DNA from 2 places in the Vibrio algarum genome. Region 2 is predicted to be linked to the other one. Evidence: riboswitches for the same ligand, from Rfam matches in the RefSeq annotation. Region 2 holds a riboswitch; the other holds the start of a gene.
The links. Region 2 has a riboswitch for lysine ahead of PGX00_RS11995 (Na+/H+ antiporter NhaC family protein). Riboswitches for the same ligand answer to the same signal wherever they lie in the genome.
Positions count from the first base shown of each region.

Region 1: another riboswitch for lysine. It lies ahead of lysC (lysine-sensitive aspartokinase 3); the one in region 2 lies ahead of PGX00_RS11995 (Na+/H+ antiporter NhaC family protein).

Region 1 is NZ_JAQLOI010000001.1:749,650-760,043, forward strand. Features, by position in the region: gene metH (methionine synthase) at 1-390, shown strand, start outside; gene lysC (lysine-sensitive aspartokinase 3) at 462-1,820, opposite strand; lysine riboswitch at 1,920-2,097, opposite strand; gene PGX00_RS03790 (pyridoxal-phosphate-dependent aminotransferase family protein) at 2,320-3,441, shown strand; gene PGX00_RS03795 (PglL family O-oligosaccharyltransferase) at 3,484-5,289, opposite strand; gene uvrA (excinuclease ABC subunit UvrA) at 5,411-8,245, opposite strand; gene galU (UTP--glucose-1-phosphate uridylyltransferase GalU) at 8,388-9,263, opposite strand; gene PGX00_RS03810 (response regulator transcription factor) at 9,367-10,002, opposite strand; gene PGX00_RS03815 (single-stranded DNA-binding protein) at 10,304-10,394, shown strand, end outside.
Region 2 is NZ_JAQLOI010000001.1:2,568,340-2,578,733, forward strand. Features, by position in the region: gene hisH (imidazole glycerol phosphate synthase subunit HisH) at 1-608, opposite strand, end outside; gene hisB (bifunctional histidinol-phosphatase/imidazoleglycerol-phosphate dehydratase HisB) at 623-1,696, opposite strand; gene hisC (histidinol-phosphate transaminase) at 1,707-2,759, opposite strand; gene hisD (histidinol dehydrogenase) at 2,763-4,058, opposite strand; partial or broken gene hisG (ATP phosphoribosyltransferase) at 4,062-4,957, opposite strand; His leader region at 5,220-5,340, opposite strand; gene PGX00_RS11995 (Na+/H+ antiporter NhaC family protein) at 5,438-7,033, opposite strand; lysine riboswitch at 7,123-7,303, opposite strand; gene PGX00_RS12000 (H-NS family histone-like protein) at 7,669-8,079, shown strand; gene PGX00_RS12005 (inosine/guanosine kinase) at 8,157-9,461, opposite strand; gene PGX00_RS12010 (hypothetical protein) at 9,460-9,618, shown strand; gene PGX00_RS12015 (YccT family protein) at 9,624-10,319, opposite strand.

The sequences.
Region 1 (10,394 bases), 1.8 Mb from region 2:
CTAGCGGAAGCTTTTGCTGAATACTTGCATCAAAAAGTACGTAAGGAAATTTGGGGGTATTCCGCAGATGAAAATCTTTCTAGTGATGACCTTATTCGTGAAAAATACCAAGGTATACGACCAGCACCTGGTTATCCTGCATGCCCTGAACATACAGAAAAGGGGCCTATATGGGAGCTTCTAAATGTAGAAGAATCGATTGGTATGTCTTTGACATCAAGCTATGCTATGTGGCCTGGAGCATCGGTTTCTGGTTGGTATTTTTCGCATCCTGATTCTCGTTATTTTGCTATTGCACAGATACAGCAAGATCAGGTTAAGGATTACGCAGAACGGAAAGGCTGGGATATTCTTGAGGCCGAGAAGTGGCTAGGGCCTAACATCAATTAACCGCTTTGTTGAAGTATGTGCAAAAGGCTTGGTAGAAATACCAAGCCTTTTTTAATTAAGATAACTAATTTTTATTCGCGTAACTCAAACAGTTCTCTATGCAGATCCTGAACGGCTCTTCGTGAATCATTAGAGCGAACTAAAAAGCATAAATTGTGTGGGCTTGCGCCGTAACAAATCATACGAAGATTATAGTCTTCTAGTGTACTGAATACTTTCTTTGCGTACCCTTTACATTCGCTCATGTTATTCCCAATAAGGGCAACTAAGCAGAGGTTTTGTTCTACTTCAACAATACATAGCTCTTCTAGCTCTTTTTGTGCTTCTGCTGGTAGTTCAGGAGCGCCACCTGACGTATTGGTTTGATCAAGAGTTAGTGAAACACTGACCTCTGAGGTCGTGATTAAGTCGACAGATATCTTATACTTAGCGAGGATCTTAAATACTTCGGCTAAAAAGCCATAAGCTTGGAACATATTTGGGCTTCGTAGCGTGATCATTGTTTGGTTGCAGCGCAGTGCTAGTGCTCTAAATAGCGGTGAACTTTCAACTTCTTGTCTAATCCATGTTCCACCTTTTTCAGGCTCTTTAGATGAGCCTACAAATACAGGTATGCCATGGCGTAGAGCGGGTACCAGTGTAGATGGGTGGAGTATTTTGGCACCAAAGTTGGCCATTTCTGACGCTTCGCTGAAACTAATTTCTGGGATAGGGGCCGCTTTCGGTACAATACGAGGATCTGTTGTGTAAATCCCAGGGACATCGGTCCAAATCTCTAAACCTTCAGCTGCAACCGCTTCTGCGATTAAAGCTGCACTGTAGTCACTTCCCCCACGGCCAAATGTTGTTGTATTTCCTTCGATATCAGCACCGATAAACCCTTGTGTTACGACAACATGTTTTTGGCAAAGTGGTACGAGCTTTTCTTGTGCTAGTTTTGAAATAGTATCCAACTCTGGCTCTGCTTTACCGTAAGCGCTATCTGTTCTCATTATCTCACGGATATTAAAGCGTACAGCACTTACCCCTCGTTCTTTTAATATTTGCGTAAGTAGGTGAGTCGACATGCGTTCACCATAAGCAACCATGTGGTCGGTGAGTTTGTCACTGCTTTGGAATGATGCAGCTTCAGCTGCAGAGGCAACGCTCTTTAATAAAGAGGCAACAGCCTGCTCTGTTGCTAAAGGATCGGCTAGCTTATCAATGACAGCGTAATGAATATCTTCTAGTTGCTCTATAACAACCTGACGGCGCTTTTCATCCTGAACACCATTAGCAAGTTCAACAAGCAAATTTGTTACGCCAGAACAAGCACTGCTTACAATAAGCTTGGTATTTGGATTGTTTTCGATAAGTTCTGCACAACGGCTCATGGCTTCGAAGTTGGCAACACTTGTGCCACCAAATTTCGCTACATTGAATGCGCTCACGTCATTTCTCCCAGTATATTTTCAAATTAACAGTCTTTCTATTTTGTTATATTGAAGAGAGTTTACTAGAGCAGAGGAAAAGCATTAAATATGGATGCGGACCTCAGAAGCTCTTCACCAAACTTGGTTGGTGACAGTCGATAGGATTCAACCTATTCAACCGACGAATATTCACACTCAATGAATTATCATCTCGGCACTGCTCCCCCTGAATGTAATGTCTAGGAGTTGAGGCTCCACAAAACATCTGCCTGGGCAATGCTCCTCTTCTGTTATAAAGCGTAATGTCTAAATTTAGTTCAATAAATGAAGACTCATTCATTGAACGATGTTGGCGTTTAAAAGTCAATTGTTAATATGAATAATTACCCATAACTTTGCTACATCGCAATGAACTTTTTAAATTACTGGTTAGACCTCTATACTAGAGTCGAATTGTTGGATGATGATTTTTGAGTTAGTCTTTAACCCCCTACGCGTCTTATAAAAAGGAATAATTATGACGATACAGAGCTTTATCCCACCCCACAGAACATTAATGGGACCTGGACCTTCGGATATCTCCCCTCAAGTTTTACAAGCGTTAAGTCGCCCAACAGTAGGACATTTAGACCCTCTATTTATCAATATGATGGACGAACTAAAACAACTGCTTAAGTATGCATTTCAAACTGAAAATGAGTTTACTATTGCAGTGTCGGCCCCAGGCAGTGCTGGAATGGAAGCATGCTTTGTTAACTTAGTGGAAGCGGGAGATAAAGTGGTTGTATGCCGAAACGGAGTATTCGGTGAAAGAATGCGTGAAAATGTCGTTCGATGTGGTGGAAAGGCTGTTGTTGTAGACAATGAATGGGGGGAGCCCGTAGACATTAAGAAAGTGAAGGATACACTTGATGCAAACCCTGACACAAAGCTTCTCGCTTTTGTACATGCAGAAACGTCTACCGGTGCAGTCAGTGACGCACAAGCATTAGCCGCTTTAGCTCAAGAGCGTGGAGTATTGACCATTGTAGATGCTGTGACTTCGCTTGGTGGTGTGCCATTAAAAGTGGATGAGTGGGGTTTAGACGCGGTTTATTCAGGTAGTCAAAAATGTTTATCCTGTGTACCTGGCTTATCTCCTCTTACTTTTTCTGCGGCAGCTATTCAACGTATTCAAAACCGACAGTCACCAGTACAAAGCTGGTTTTTAGATCAGAGTTTAGTGCTTGGATATTGGAGTGGAGAGGGGAAGCGAAGTTATCATCATACTGCGCCTGTAAATAGCCTTTATGCATTACATGAAGCTTTATTAGTCTTGAAAAATGAAGGATTAGAAAATGCATGGCAGAGGCACCAAGCTATGCATGAAAAGCTAAAGAAAGGCCTTGAAGCAATGGGGATTCAATTTGTAGTAGATGAGGCTTACCGGTTACCTCAACTCAATGCTGTATACATACCCGATGGTGTTGATGATGCGGCCGTTAGATCTGTCTTGCTAAATGACTATAATCTTGAAATAGGTTCAGGATTAGGGGCATTGGCGGGTAAAACTTGGCGTATAGGTTTAATGGGTTACGCAGCACGAAACGAGAATGTCGCTTTGTGTCTAAAAGCGTTGGATGAGACGCTAAATAAATAAAAACCTTAAGTAGAGTGGTTTATCGTCACTCTACTTTCTTGTCTAATTTTTAGGTTCTGTATTTTTTGATGTGGTTAATTCTGATTCTTCTGTAATTTCTTCGTTAAACGCTTTGTGTATGGCAATTGGTTCTATATCTATATTAGAAAAATCAAAATTTGGGAACAAAAAATCGGCTTCTGAACGTATCTGATTTGCTTTACTGACCTCACCTAAGCCTAGGTAAGCCATGATTAAGTGGCTGTAAAGCTGTTCTTGTGGTTTTTCTCTAATCGCTTGTAATGCCCAAGAGATATAATGTTCAACATCCAACCTATTGCCTGTGACCAGACCTTTCTTTAGTGATTCACTGTATAGATTCCATTCATAACGTAATTTCTGTGACATTGGATTGACCACTTGAGTCAGGATTTTCGTGTCTCTCGGGAAAGAGTTTTCAAACTTGAATAGCATTATATTGGTCTGCAATGCGACGAACATGTACATCGTTGTTATTGCGGGAACAATAAAGCTTGTCGTTCTTATTAACACCTTGCTGACTTTTGAAATAGAGCGGACTTTATATTTTGAGGTTCTCTGATCTACCCAATATAAAAGTATGATAAAAATGAGCCAATGGATGGCAGAGAGGTAAAATGGAGCGCCCATTTGGCTATGCAGTACAATGGGTACAAATAGGCTAAATATGGCTAATCTGGTGCCTTTACGTGCCGAATACATTTTGAATACTACCATTATCATTGCAATTACTATCGCCACAATGGGTATTATTCCACCTTCAATTCCCCAGTATAGAGTTTCATTTAATGGATGCTCAGCGGAGGAATAACCAGCCGAATATTCAGAGTTTAGTTGGTGTTGACGAGCTGAATATAAAATATATTCAGGCCCAAATCGGCCATATCCGTATCCTGTAAATGGCTTTTCAATGAACATATCTATCGCTTGTGGAAATAGAGTTGCTCGTTCAATTTGTTGTGTTTGAGAATACGGAGTATCAAGACTAATTGTGGAAAATAGGATTAAACCCACCCCAACACCAGCGATTGAAGAAGATATCCAGCCACTAAACCTCTGTGGTGTTGAGAAGCGATATAAATAGGTGGCAACAATAACAGACCCAAACGCAGTACCGAGCCATTCAAATTCTCGCGCGAGGATGATGATTAATGGAGCAGTGATGAGGGGGACTAGGTAAAGAAACAGCGTTCTACTTACCTTTTGGCCGTATTTTCTCTCTTGTCTTGCAAGTAAATAACCTGAAATCACTAGTCCGGTAGATAGAAAGCTTACCATGACGCTCGGGTATTGAAATATCCCAAAAGGCATTTGGGTGAACGTGTTGTAGCCTAGAGTCTCTTTAGGCAACAAGTCAAAAAACTGAGCATAGCCGAGCAATACTTCCATAATAGCGCCAATGACAATAAACCAGAGTAGGCGTTGTTTATGCAAATTACTAAGTTTGAATTGTTGTAGTACTAAAAAAAACAACCAACCCGACCATAGGGCTATTAACCTCGGTTGGGTGAGCATCCCGAATCTATCAAATTGAAAAAATATAGGAAGGGTTAATATGATACAGCAAATGAACAGAACAATGGTTAACTTGGTGTAACGAATTCGCTTTGTACTGGCAATATGATAAAAACCAATTGCGCAAATAAAACTAAGAGAAGTCCATACGAAAGCATTAAATGGAAGGGCTAAACCCATGCCATTAAGATTTGGAATGTAAATATGCATGGCGATGAGAAATACAAAGCCAATTGTGAACATGAATGTGCGGTTAAGCGGTGCCTTAGCTTTTTTTGGAGCGAGTTTTGTGCCACTAAGGTGAATGATTGCCATTTTTGCATCCCTAATTAAAAAGCGAGCTAAGCTCGCTTTTCTACTTTACCTTTTTTTCAAAGACAACCTAGAGTCTATTGTTTTTAAAGTGGGTATTGTTTAACCCATATTCATTCTGGGGTCATTTCTTGAGCTTTAGCAGTGGTTTCAAAAATCTTGCGGTATGAGAACCTTTCACATTAGCAACCTCTTCAGGTGTTCCTTCTGCGATAATCTCGCCACCACCTTGTCCACCTTCAGGCCCTAAATCTACTACCCAATCTGCGGTTTTAATTACGTCTAAGTTATGTTCGATCACAACGACAGTATTACCATGGTCTCTTAATCTGTGAAGTACGGTTAATAACTGTTGAATATCATGAAAGTGCAGGCCAGTTGTTGGCTCATCTAAAATATACAAGGTTTGACCTGTATCACGCTTAGAGAGTTCTCTTGCTAATTTGACTCTTTGTGCTTCGCCACCGGAAAGCGTTGTGGCGGCTTGACCGAGCCTAATGTATGAGAGACCAACATCCATCAAAGTCTGGAGTTTTCGTGCGATAACAGGCACAGGAGCAAAGTATTCTCTAGCATCTTCTACCGTCATTTGTAGAACTTCGTCGATCGATTTGCCTTTATATCTTACTTCCAAGGTTTCACGGTTATAGCGTTTACCTTTGCAAACATCACAAGGTACATAAACATCAGGCAAGAAATGCATTTCAACTTTAATAACACCATCACCCTGACAAGCTTCGCAACGGCCCCCGCGAACATTAAAACTGAACCGTCCAGGTTTATATCCTCGCGATCTAGATTCTTGCGTTCCTGCGAATAGCTCTCTAATTGGCGTAAATATTCCAGTATAGGTTGCTGGGTTTGAACGCGGTGTCCTACCTATTGGGCTTTGGTCAATATCGATAACCTTGTCGAAATTCTCTAATCCTTTGATTTTTTTATAAGGTGCTGGTTCAGCTGTCGTCGCACCATTCAACTGAGTTTGAGCTATTTTGTAGAAAGTATCGTTAATAAGCGTTGATTTTCCAGAACCAGACACACCAGTAATACAGCTAAACAGGCCAACGGGTAACGAAAGAGTGACATTTTTTAAGTTGTTTCCAGTGGCTCCAATTAGTTCGACCGTTTTCTTCGTATTTCTCGGTGTTCTTTTTTCAGGAATACTTATCTCTTTTGCACCACTTAGATATTGGCCGGTAAGGGACTCTGGAGTATCTAAAATTTGTTGCATGGTCCCTTCTGCCACGACAGTACCACCATGAATCCCAGCGCCAGGACCGATGTCTATCACATGATCGGCTGCGCGAATAGCTTCTTCATCATGCTCTACAACGAGTACCGTATTTCCAAGGTCTCTAAGGTGAGTCAGTGTCTTGAGTAAGCGTTCATTGTCTCGCTGATGTAAGCCGATCGATGGCTCATCCAGTACGTACATGACACCGACTAATCCTGCCCCAATTTGGCTTGCTAGCCTAATTCTTTGGGCTTCTCCACCAGAGAGAGTTTCAGCGCTTCTTGAAAGGTTAAGGTAATTTAGGCCAACATTAACTAAGAAACGTAATCGGTCATTTATCTCTTTCATCACCTTTTCGGCAATCTGTGCTTTCTGCCCGGTAAGTGAGAGGCTTTCAAAAAAGAGGATGGCTTCGGCAATACTCATTTCAACGATATCTGGCAGAGGAGTATCTTCAATAAAGACATTCCTTGCTTCTGTTCTTAAGCGTGTACCGTTACAGCTAGTACAAGATTTTGTGGAAATGTATTTCGTTAAATCTTCCCGAACAGCGTTTGATTCTGTTTCTCGATAGCGTCTTTCTAATGTATTTAGAATCCCTTCAAATGGATGTCGCTTAACACGGATATCTCCCCGATCATTAATATATTTAAATTCAACTTCCGTTTTTCCTGAACCTTTTAAAATAGTATCTTGAATTTTTTTAGGCAGTTCATTAAACGGAGAAAATAGATCAAAGTGGTAGTGTTCAGCTAACGACGTTAGCATTTGAAAATAATAATAGTTTTTCTGATCCCAACCTTTGATTGCCCCTTCAGCGACACTTAAGTTGTCATTGAGAATGACTCGGCTTGGGTCAAAATATTGTTGTACTCCCAATCCATCGCATGTAGCACAGGCACCTGCCGGATTATTAAAAGAAAATAACCTTGGTTCTAGTTCTTGCATGCTGTATCCACAATGTGGACAGGCAAAATTTGCAGAAAAAATGATGTCTTCTTTTTCTTTATCTTCCATCCAACATACTGCGGCAATTCCACCTGATAGTTCTAATGAGGTTTCGAACGATTCTGCGAGTCTTTGTTGTAAGTCTCCTCTCACTTTAAATCGGTCGACCACTACTTCAATAGTATGTTTTTTATGGAGTTCTAACGTAGGTGGATCAGATAAATCACAGGTTTCACCGTCGATACGAGCACGAATAAAACCTTGTGCCGCCAGATTTTCGAGAGTTTTAGTATGCTCTCCTTTACGTTCTTTCACGATCGGTGCTAGCAACATCATTTTAGAGCCTTCAGGCAGCTCTAAAACTTTATCTACCATTTGGCTAACGGTCTGAGCAGTCAATGGAACCTTATGAGTAGGACAGCGAGGCTCTCCAACGCGAGCGTAAAGCAACCTTAGATAGTCGTATACTTCAGTAATGGTCCCCACAGTTGAACGAGGGTTGTGAGAGGTGGATTTTTGCTCAATAGATATTGCAGGAGAAAGCCCTTCGATATGGTCAACATCTGGCTTTTCCATTAAAGATAAAAATTGCCTAGCGTACGCGGATAGTGACTCAACATAACGACGCTGGCCTTCTGCATAAAGGGTATCAAATGCTAAAGAGGATTTTCCCGACCCTGATAAACCGGTGATAACGGTAAGCTTATCTCGTGGAATGGTTAAATTGATGTTCTTTAGATTGTGGGTTCTAGCCCCTCTGATTTCTATTTGATCCATTTGTCTGCTCACTTTACTTGCTATTGGGCAAGTATCGCACAGTAAAATTTATCTGCAAGAATTACTGTATAAAAAAACAGTTAGTATGGGAGTGTAAAAATGCCACCTAAAGAGGTGGCATTTATGCAGAAATAATAGATCTTTAACTTGTTTTTGCAGTAGCGTGCTTATCTAATTCCATTTTCTGTTCATCTTTTTTGTATAGGTTTTGATAGCAGTAGTTTGTCGCTTCTATATAACCTTCAACGCTACCACAGTCGAAACGGCGACCTTTGAATTTATAAGCTAAAACACACCCTGACTTAGCTTGTTGCAACAAAGCATCAGTGATCTGAATCTCACCACCTTTACCTGGCTTAGTATTTTCAATAATGTCAAAGATATCAGGTGTTAAGATATAACGACCTATGATAGCGAGGTTACTTGGTTCTGTTCCAGGTTCTGGCTTTTCGACCATATCATCTACACGAAAAATATCGTCTTTAATCATTTCTCCAGAAATTACACCATATTTATGAATATCTTCTTTTGGTACTTCTTGAACAGCCACAATTGAGCAACGAAATTGTTTATATAGCGCAACCATTTGTGCGAGAACGCCATCACCCTCTTCATTCACACATAAATCGTCAGCGAGAACTACAGCAAAAGGTGCATCACCAATGAGCTCTTTGCCTGTAAGAATCGCATGGCCTAAGCCTCTCATTTCACGCTGTCTGATATAGGTAAAATGGGCAGAGTCCATAATTCTACGAATATCACCTAATAGCTCTTCTTTATTGGTACCATTTATTTGGTGTTCAAGTTCGTAGTTTTTGTCGAAGTGATCGATGAGCGTGTTTTTACCTCGGCCTGTAACTACACACATGCCGGTCAGGCCTGCCTCAATGGCTTCATCAACCCCGTACTCGATGAGTGGTTTGTTAACCACTGGCATCATTTCTTTTGGCATAGATTTCGTAGCGGGAAGAAATCGAGTACCGTAGCCAGCTGCTGGAAAAAGACATTTTTTGATCATAGATAAATCCTATACCGAATGATTCTTAGTTATTATTGACGATAGAATATCATAGCAGCATGGCACAATAGTACCTTTGAACTAAATGTTCTCAGATATATGACTAGGGTAAATATTTGTGTGTCCATGCAATTGCTTGAGTTCTGTTTGATACTTTTATTTTTTTAAATATTTTATACAAATGAGATTTAACCGTATGTTCACTAACAAAGAGCTCGTCTGCAAGTTTGTTGTTCGATAATCCTAAACGAAGTCGCTCTAATACCTGAATCTCTCTCTGGGTGAGGTTAATGTTATAAGGTTCGCTAAAACGAATTATTAGGGACTGATAATACTCAATTAATTGGTTCGAAATGCTCAGGGGAAGTGAACTGTCCCCACAAAGTAGGGCATTAATCGCAAAAGAGATATCTTCGCTGGAGGTGTTCGAAAATAAATAGCCTTTCAGTCGACCTAGCTTAATAAGATCCGAAGTAGTAATTGATGTAGGGGCATCATAGACGACGGTAAAGCAGTATTTATTAATTTCAGTAAGTTGCTTGAGTTGGGCTTCAATTTCCGTTGCCGTTTTGAAATCGAAAACGTAGAGAAAAGTGCCTGTTAGTGAAGTTGAATCTTCAATGTCAGATTTTGGTATCTCGCTATAATAACTGTTTGGGTGGTTTTCCACTGCGTTTTTTAGTCGGTTTGAAAAGTAAGTATCATTTTCAATATGCACGACATTCATTTTACTTGTCATCGTACTTACCTCAATTGTCAGAAATGTTCTTTACTTTAGCGTGAAGATTTTTGAACTGTCATGGACTATTGAAAGAAATTATACGTATTTTCGTATGATGTTGATTTATATAAATGAATTAGACCGTAGGATTTCATTGAAGTGAGTTGTTACTCGAAATTAAGTCAAAAATAGGTATGCGTAATCTATCTTTTATTCATACTATATGTCGGCATTGAGATACAAGAAGGGTTGAGACTATCAAAGTTCATGGTATTCTTGTCGCCTTATATTTTTATAGAACATGTATACGGAGCAGATCATGGCGAGCCGTGGAATTAATAAGGTTATTTTGGTTGGCAACTTAGGTAGCGATCCAGAAGTGAGATATATGCCAAGCGGCGGTGCAGTAG
Region 2 (10,394 bases):
TCTAAAAAGTTCTTAATTAATCGAGAGCCAGCCTTACTAGAGCGTTCTGGGTGAAATTGAACACCATAATAGTTACCGCTTTGAACCGCCGCAGTAAACGGTTTACCGTAATCACAAGAAGCAATGGTGTCATCGCCAATAGGCATAGCGTAACTATGCACAAAGTAGAAATACTCACCTTCTTCTATTCCGGCAAATAATGGGTTGCCTTTTTCAGCAGAGACCGTATTCCAGCCCATATGTGGCAAAGGTAATTCACCTGTATCCATTAATTTAACTTCGCCGTCACAGAGAGCGAGACATTCGACAATATCATTGCCAACCGACCCTTTCTCATAAGACAGTTTTCCAAGTAGTTGCATACCCAAGCAGATACCCAGCAGTGGTTTCTCTACCTTTTTAACGAGTTCGATAAGATCACGTTCTGCGAGGTTTTTCATCGCTTCACTCGCGGTTCCTACTCCTGGTAAAAACAGCTTATCTGCGGCTAAAACGACACTCGGTTCTTTTGATATTGTGACTGGGTAACCAAGACGTTCAATGGCAAATTTGACAGATGACACGTTGGCACAACCAGTATCGATGATGACGACATTCTGACTCATCACGCTCTCCTTCTCCATTAGAGTACGCCCTTACTACTTGGAAGCTCATTACCTTCAACCTTAATAGCTTGGCGAAGCGTACGTCCAAACGCTTTGAACAGACTTTCAATAATATGATGGTCATTGTCACCAGATGACGAAAGGTGCAGTGTGCAAGCAAGCGTATCGGTTAGCGAGCGGAAGAAATGCTCGACCATTTCCGTTGAAAGATCACCCACCAACTCACGGCCAAACTCGGCTTCAAATTTTAGATACGGACGACCTGACAGATCGAGCGCACACTGAGCTAAACATTCATCCATAGGCAGACTAAAGCCGAAACGACCAATACCACGCTTATCACCGAGGGCTTCTTTTAAAGCTTGCCCTAAAGCCAATGCTGTATCTTCAACAGAGTGATGGTCATCGATGTGTAGATCACCGTCGACGTTCACCTGCATTTGAAATGCACCATGAGTGGCAATTTGATCAAGCATATGATCAAAGAAACCTAACCCCGTGGAAATTTTATTTCCACCTTGGACATCTAAATTCACAGCGACAGAAATATCGGTCTCTTTTGTCGTTCTTACTACTTTCGCAACACGTTCATTGACGGTTAAATCACGTAAAATTGCAGGCCAGCCCATGGTCTTTGGGTTGTACTGAATACCACGTATCGCCATATTTTCCGCTAACTGAAGGTCTGTTTCACGATCACCAATAACCGCTGAGGTTTTGAAATCAACCTTTCCGTTCTGAAGATACTCTTTTACCATACCTAATTTAGGTTTTCGGCAAGTACAGTTGTCTTCTTCAAAATGCGGGCACAGTAAAACATCATCAAATATCACACCTTGAGACTCAAAAATCTCCATCATCATATTATGCGGTGCATCAAATTCGTCTTGAGGATAACTATCCGTTCCGAGTCCATCTTGATTTGTAACCATCACAAGACGGTAACCTGCGTTTTGCAAAGCCAAAAGACTTGGTATAACAAATGGTTCTAACTTGAGTTTATCTAAACGATCGACCTGAAAATCGATTGGTGGCTCAACAATTAAGGTGCCATCTCGGTCAATAAATAGAATTTTTTGTTGGTTGCTCACTTAACTATCCTTATGCAGTGCGTTCATCCAGTTGTTTTTTAATGAAGTTGGCGGTCACTTCGCACTCTTCTCTATTGCCAACGCTAATTCGAATACAGTCTTTGATTGGTGAATTGCGTAGAATAATACCATTGTCCCATGCACTCTTAAAAAGAGCATCACCTTCTGAACACTGAATTAACAAGTAATTGCCCCAACCTTGGTAAACCGTCATCCCTTCTATCGAGGACAATACTTGTTCTAGATAGTCACGATTTCTGTTTAGTTCGCTCACTTGTTCTTTGGCCCTAGACAATCCCGCCTCAGATAGTGCCTGACAAGCGATGTCAGTAACAGGAATCGGAACTGGATACGGTGCGATAACTTTAAGTAAAACGTCAATCAGAGGTTTATTTGCCAGCGTAAATCCACATCTTAGCCCCGCTAGAGCAAACGCTTTAGATAAGGTTCTTAAAATGGCCAAGTTTTCGTACTCGGCAAGCAGATCTTTGGTAGATGCCTCAGGGCAAAAATCGATGTACGCTTCGTCCATCACGACGATTGCTCTATCTTTCGTTATTTCTAACAAAGCGACGATATCTTCACGCTTTATCAAATTACCTGTTGGGTTATTTGGACTACATACAAAGACAAGCTTCACGTTCTCTAAGTTTGCCTCTATACCGTCTAAATCCAGTTGCCAATCCGATGTAGAAGGGACAATTTTTGTTTCAATGCCAATGGTTTCAGCGCTAATCGAATACATTCCATACGTCGGTGGGCAATATAAAATTGCGTCTTCACCCGGTTCACAAAATGCTCTCACCAATAACTCAATTCCTTCATCCGCACCGCGAGAGGTAAGTACCTGTTCAGGCTCAACATCCGCATACGACGCGTAAGCCTCTATCAACTCTTTAGGCTGGCAACTGCTATAGCGATTCAGTCTTTCGAATGAGGTCTGATACTGGTTATTGAACGGTGATTCATTCGCGTTTAGCCAAACGTCCCCACTTCCCCCGATTCTCCTAGCGGAGAGGTACGGCGTAAGCTTTTGAACTTGTTTTCGAGCGAGCTTTTCCATTCGCTACTCCCCTTTTTCTAGCGCTTCTACACGAATGGTCACTGCACGCTTATGTGCATCTAACCCTTCGGCTTCAGCCATTGTCACAACCGTAGACGCTAGGCCTCTCAATCCGTCTGCAGAGAGCTCTTGAACCGTCATTCGCTTAGAAAAGTCGGCAAGACCTAAGCTCGAATAGGTTCGAGTATATCCGTAGGTTGGAAGTACATGGTTGGTGCCAGACGCATAATCACCCGCAGATTCAGGAGACCAATCACCTAAGAAAATTGAACCAGCATTATCTAATAACGGCAAAAGTGCTCTTGGGTTTTGTGTTTGAACGATAAGGTGTTCTGGGCCATAAAAATTTGAAATCGAAACACATTGCGAAATAGATTCTGCGATAACAATGATACTTGAACCTAATGCCTGTTCGGCGATATCTGCTCGAGACAGTTTTTTCAACTGAGCTTGAACGGCATCGGCGACTTTATCGGCAATAATTGGCGAAGGCGTAAGAAGTACAACTTGCGAATCAGGTCCGTGCTCTGCTTGGCTTAGCAAATCAGCTGCAACAAACTCTGGGTTTGCCGTCTCGTCGGCGATGACCAAGACTTCTGAAGGGCCGGCAGGCATATCTATTGCCGCGCCACGAAAATCATTACTTACTTGTCGTTTCGCCTCTGTAACATACGCATTACCGGGGCCAAATATCTTTTCTACTTTTGAAACGGTCTCTGTTCCGTAAGCCATAGCTGCAATCGCTTGACCACCACCGACATTGTAAACTTCATCGATTTTACAAAGTTTGGCAACGTATAAAATTTCATCCGCAATCGGTGGTGGTGAACAAAGAACCACTTTACGACAACCTGCAATTTGTGAAGGAACACCCAACATCAATACAGTGGATGGTAGCGGCGCACTACCCCCTGGTATATATAAACCGACCGTGTTAATCGGCCTTGTTACCTGTTCACAAACCACACCGGGTTGCGTTTCTACCTTGAGTGGTTGCGGCTTCTGCGCTTCATGAAAAACAGAAATATTTTTGTACGCTTGTTCTAGCGCATTTTTCATTTTTTCAGACAGCCTAGCCGAAGCGGCATCTATTTCTTCATTAGATACTCGAATGGATTTTGGCGTCACACCATCAAATTTTTGAGTCAACTCTGTCAGTGCTTTATCGCCTTCAAAACGGACTTTTCCGATGACATCCTGCACCGCCGCTGTAATATTTGCGCCTTCGGCAATTGCCGGACGCTCTAAAACTGAGTCTTGCTGCGATTCACTTAAAGATTGCCAAACAACAGTTTTCATCACTTACTCCATCATTTTTTCAATTGGTAGTACCAAAATAGAGCTAGCACCAAGCTCTTTAAGCTGCTCCATTGTTTCCCAGAAAAGGTTTTCAGTACTGACCAAATGTACTGCTACACGATTTTTCTCGGCTGCCAGAGGTAATACCGTTGGATCTTCCGCGCCAGGTAAAAGTGCTTTAATAGCTTCAAGTTGCTCAGTTGGAGCGTGCAGCATGATGTATTTAGACTCTTTAGCTTGGATTACACCTTGCATACGGGTAAGTAACTTATTGATAAGAGCTAGCTTATCTTCATCAAACTCACCAGCACGCTGAATCAAGGTTGCTTTAGAACGGAAGATAACCTCAGCTTCTTTTAAACCATTTGCTTCTAATGTTGCACCCGTTGACACAAGATCGGCAATAGCGTCGGCAAGGCCTGCGCGAGGAGCAACTTCTACAGAACCTTGAAGGTTACAAGTGCTAAACTCTACGCCTTGCTCATCCATATACGCTTTTAAAAGATGTGGGTAGGTTGTTGCGATGCGCTTACCGTTGAGGTCTTGTGGGCCGTTATATTCATCATCCTGATTAATAGCAATAGATAAACGACAACCACCAAAGTCTAATCGACGCAGAGCAACAAATTCACTTGCTTCTCCTAAAGCAACTCTGTCTAAACGAACCTCTTCTAGTTCGTTCTCACCAATAAAACCGAGGTCAACGACGCCATCCATAACCAAGCCTGGGATATCGTCATCGCGCACGAGTAATAGGTCGATTGGCATATTTTCCGCGTGAACAACAAGACGCTCACCCATTAAATTAAACTTAGCACCACATTTTTTTAGGAGTTCTTGGCACTCTTTACTTAAGCGGCCTTTTTCTGGATTGCGATTCTTAGTCGTTGTGTTTGCATTACTCTATTCCCTGTCTAAATATTCGTTATTTTTTTAATTTCTAAATTCGATTTATGCTATACCAATAGCAATAATTATGTGTTCAAAATGAATTCGATTCCGCTAACCACTGAAGACCTCCCTGTTCGCTAAGAAATAGCACTCCATGCCTATTTATGTTCACTAAATCGAACACTTTTTGTCTAAGTCGCAAATTAACAACATTTGTATAACTAATTATTGACACTACTTGGTGCATATTGAGTTAAGTGGTCTGAAACCAAAAAACCCTCGGGGTTTTATTTCCCGAGGGTTCGAATCTTAGATTTGACCTCCGGGAGTTATTATCTCCCGGGTATGCGCACATCGCCCGAAAGACTACTCAGGGTGATGATGGTGATGAATGTTCATTACAAATATACGCATAATTTCTTAGTTCCTTTCGCTTACAACCACACTAACTAAGCTCGATTCAATTTTCAACCTAAAAATTGCTTTTTTTAGGCATTTTGCATCTGTAAACCTTTTGATTTAGATAATACAGACAAAATAAAGCAAGCAATGATGAAAGCAATGAACGTAGCAGCGAAAGAAATCGCTACAGAATTGGTCATACCAAGAATAACAAAACCGATACTAGAGATTATCGCAACGGTAATAGCATAAGGTAACTGAGTCGCGACGTGGTCGATATGATTACAACCGGCCCCTGTAGAGGACAAAATGGTGGTATCTGAAATAGGTGAACAGTGATCACCAAATACTGAACCAGCCAAAACAGCACTTAACATAGGTAACATCATTGCTAAGTCAGTCGCGCCTGCCATATCACCCGCGATAGGTAACATTATTCCAAATGTTCCCCATGAGGTCCCTGTAGAGAAAGCCATCAATCCAGACAATAAGAATAAAATAACCGGAAGCCAATGAACGCCAATATTACCTTGAATTAAAGAGGATAAATAAGCCCCTGTCTTCATGTCACCGATAACAGAACCAATAGACCAAGCGAAAATCAATATTAATATGGCGCTAAACATAGACTTAGCACCAATCCAGACTGTTTTGGTAATATCGCTGGTAGGTAATTTTTGTTTAAATACAGTGAACAACGCAGTAAATAGTCCTACGAGGCCTCCATATACTAAAGAAGAACCTACATCTGTATTTTCGAATGCACCTAATAATGAAAATGTTTTCCCATCAGATACCAGTGCTGAGTTCCCGGTATATAACATTGCCGTAACCGTCGCGAATATCAGAAATAAAATAGGAAGGATCAAATCAGACACTTTTCCATATTCACTCTCGACAATATCTAGCTCTTCATTTAATTCTTTCGCATTAGAATGGTCTTCTTCAGGACGAATTTTACCCGTTAATGAAGCGAGGTGTTCATGCTTACTCATTGCACCAATATCTATTTGGAACCATGCGACAGCAAAAACCATCAATAAAGCAAAAACGGCATAAAAATTCATTGGGATTAAGCGCAAATAAGCACCCAAAGCTGAATATTCAGTTAAACCATGGCTTACTAAAATTCCACTTATAATCGTCATTATATAAGCACCCCAACTAGACGCGGGCATTAATACACACATAGGCGCCGCCGTTGAATCCAATATATAGGCTAGTTTTGCACGGGACACATTGTAACGATCTGTCACAGGGCGCGATATTGCACCAACCGCTAGGCTGTTAAAATAATCATCAACAAAAATGAACACACCTAAAAAAGCAGCAAGCAATTGCGAACCACGTTTATTCTTTACCTTAGTTTGCGCCCATAGAGCAAATGCTCTTGTGCCCCCTGACAGCGTTAATAAAGCAGTCATCATTCCTAAGATAACAAGAAAAGCAACAATACTCATATTCCAAGTATTGATACCACCATCTTCGATAAATACACTTTTGACTGTGGTACCTATATAGCCAAGCGAATTCGAAAAAGAATAATCAGCTAAAAGAAAAGCACCCAATAGAATACCAATTCCTAACGAAAGCAGTACTCGACGAGTGACAACAGCAAGGCCTAAAGCCATTAATGGTGGTAATAAAGATAAGGGTGAAGAAGCAAAATCTACTAAATTCATGATCTACAAAAACCGATTGGTTAGAGATCTACTGCAGAATCAACACTTAAATATGTTAATGGTAAGTAAAAGGAAATCCATAGTCCTCGACCCACAGTAGCGCTCCATAGTTAAAATTAAATATACTATGGCAGTGTTGTACTTATTAAATACAACCCCAGCAAGCGGGCTTGATAATCTCGCTTGCTTCGGCAATAACTCCTTTCCAGACTACCCATTGGCATCACCCCAATAGAATGTACTAATAGTTATTGCGCCTCTACCTCTGTAAACAGTTAAAATATAAGAAAAAAATATTATTCACATCTTAAAACTGAATAAGGCGTGCATGATTGTACGGATCTATCCCCTTTTTGCAACATAAAAGCGCATTTTAAAGCATAATAATCAATAGATTTAGCCACAAAAGCATTCACATATGAAATATGTCACTAAAATGAATGGAAAACAGGTTAATCACAAGTCATTTAAAGTAATTACTCACTGAATTAACAATATGAGTTAAAATTATTAAACCTTATATATCCCTATAAAAACTATTATTAGATATATTTAGTTTAATCTAAAATAATTTGGTGATATTTAATTTGGCTGTTACTATTATCGTGTTGAATAATAATCAGATGGGACGCCACATGTCAGAACTTACAAAAACTTTGCTCAATATTCGCAGCTTACGTGCTTTTGCACGCGAATTAACTTTTGAGCAGTTAGAAGAAGCCTTAGAAAAACTTACCCTAGTTGTTGAAGAACGTCGTTCAGCAGCAGAAGAAGAGAAAGCAGCATTAGCAGAAAGAGAAGCTAAACTTGCTGAATATGCACAAATGATTGCAAAAGATGGAATTGACGTTGAAGATTTAATTTCAGCACTATCAGGTGAGACTAAAACGAAAACTCGCAAAAAACGCGAACCTCGCCCTGCAAAATACAAATATATTGATGCAGTTAGTGGTGACGAAAAAACATGGACAGGTCAAGGTAGAACACCTTCTTCTATCCAATCACAACTTGATGCAGGTAAATCTTTAGACGATTTCCTAATCTAGTTTACAAAGAAAAAAATAGTAAGAGCGCCTACTTAGCGCTCTTTTTTTATCTTTAAATTATATTAATTCAGGCTGAATTATCTTTCCCAATACGCTTCTTCTAAGCTATCTTCGCGTTCTGGTAATCCCCTAGATAACCGAGGAGAATGCTGTACTAATACTTCGTAACTCGCTCTATTTGCATATTTACACACTTGCGAAAATGACGAATAAGTTAAATAAGGGTATTGGTGCTTACTTGAATTAGGTACATTTTCTTTATGGTACCTATTTGCCGCCATATCATGAAGTAGTGCAGACAAAGCCGCATCACCAGCACCGTTGGTATTTTTAATTTTCTCTGGCCCGCCCATATAAGGTGCAATATGGGAGTAAACCTTAATAGGCGATTCACATGCTGCTTTAATCGTAGGTCGGCTGAATTCATACTGATTAAACTCAGCAATCGCCCCCGGTAAAAGTGGCAACGACGTTGCTCTCTTAGCATCATCCTCTGTATAACCTGCCATAAATAGACCTACAGGCCCTGCAGTGCATAACACTAAGTCAACCCAATCTAATGTCTTGTCTGCTGCTAACAAAGGATCATGATGCCCTGTAAGCGCTTCAGCTTCATCTTCGTTCATTGCAACAACAGACACATGATCGTTCAAAAATTCTTGCCAAAATAGTGGGTCGTCTTGAATAACAAACTTTGTACCCAGTGTAAGAACAACAGGTACCTGATATTTTTTGGCGTATTCTATCGCTTGCCTCGTTGCGTCAGGCATAGGGTCACCATTTTTACAACGAACCAAATAAGCGGTTAATACCAACGCGGAAGCATTTTTAAAAATAGACTCTGGGATGCTCTCTGGTCTAAGTTGGTTCATCTGACCTTCACTAATAGCGAACGTTCTCTCACCATCATCGGATATCAAAGCGAAACAACGCCCTATCGCACCGGTAACAGCTTGAAGGTAGTTTAAATCCATTCGGCTAGAGGTATTACATAAATAGCGATAGCCATAGCTGCCTATCTCAATATCTTTACTCATTACACCAAGCAGTGTTGACTTATCATCGGCAAGCACAGAGTAATTGTGCAACGTATTACCAATGGTTCCACCAGCAAATTCATTGCTAATCAAATCCTCTTTCTTTAGTTGCTTATAGAGAGACTCTGCCGTTTCGTCATCAATGACCAATGAATGGCCTTTGCTTAGACCATACTTATCAATAAAATGATCAGGTACACGCGCTTCAATATCCACTAACGTTTGATCGATCCCAACAATATGCGTACGCGTCATCTTTTTATTGGTTTGAGCTTGAGTAACCAAAGGATCACGTGCGTGAACAGGAAAGTAATGTTTAGATTTACGTTGACCAGGAAATTTCATGAGTGATTCTGCTGATAGTAGAGGCGAAAAGGTAATTCTAGCCTGTGTAATTTATAACAGCAATAAGACGGTAAAAAGCAAACGTTTTCGTGGCGGGAATATTATTCAGATAACAAAAAGCCGCCAATATAAATCAAAGGCGGCTTTCACAAAATAAAGAGATTATTCTTGGTCAATCATCCATTTACGGAACTCTTTACGCTCTGCTTTAGAAGCTTTTAGGTACCAAGCTTTGAGTTGATCGGTATTTGAAATAGTTCCTGGTTGACTGCTCATTGACCCATTGCTTTTCACTTCATTTACAGTCGAAACGGTGGCAGCTGTTGCAGTCGTTGCTGCTGCGACACCCGCAGTATCGGTCACCGTGGCCGTGGTGATAAGCGTGGCGTTATCGCCAAACATAATACCATTACTTTGGTTGTATTCCACCACCATATTTTCTATGCCTTTATAGGGCATAAAACCAGGTTTCGGTGGCAGTTTATTCATTGTGAAGTCGACATCTTTACCGTTAGAAATCAATTTCCAATCTGGCGTTTTCTTAAAGTGGTTCTTCGCCTGTTCATGACTGTAAACGGTAGGGGCAACGATCTCTATATCAGCTTCTTTCGCATCAAACTGGAGAAGATAAGGCGCGGAATCGAACGTCTGTTTGGAAGAGCCTTTCCCTAGTCTCGCGGTCATTCGAACCACTATCTGCGTGAACCCTGGTTTGACCGATGTTACTTCCACTGTGGATTCAGTCTCAACTTGATTTACAACCAGTAACCTCACGTTTTGAGTTGGTATGATTTCTGCGGCTAAAGACGCGCCTGAAAACAACAGACTAAACATACACACTGATACGACTTTTTTCATGTACACCTCAATTATTTGAATTTTAGCGAATATAACAAAAAACCACCCGAAAGGGTGGTTTTAAATCAAGCATCT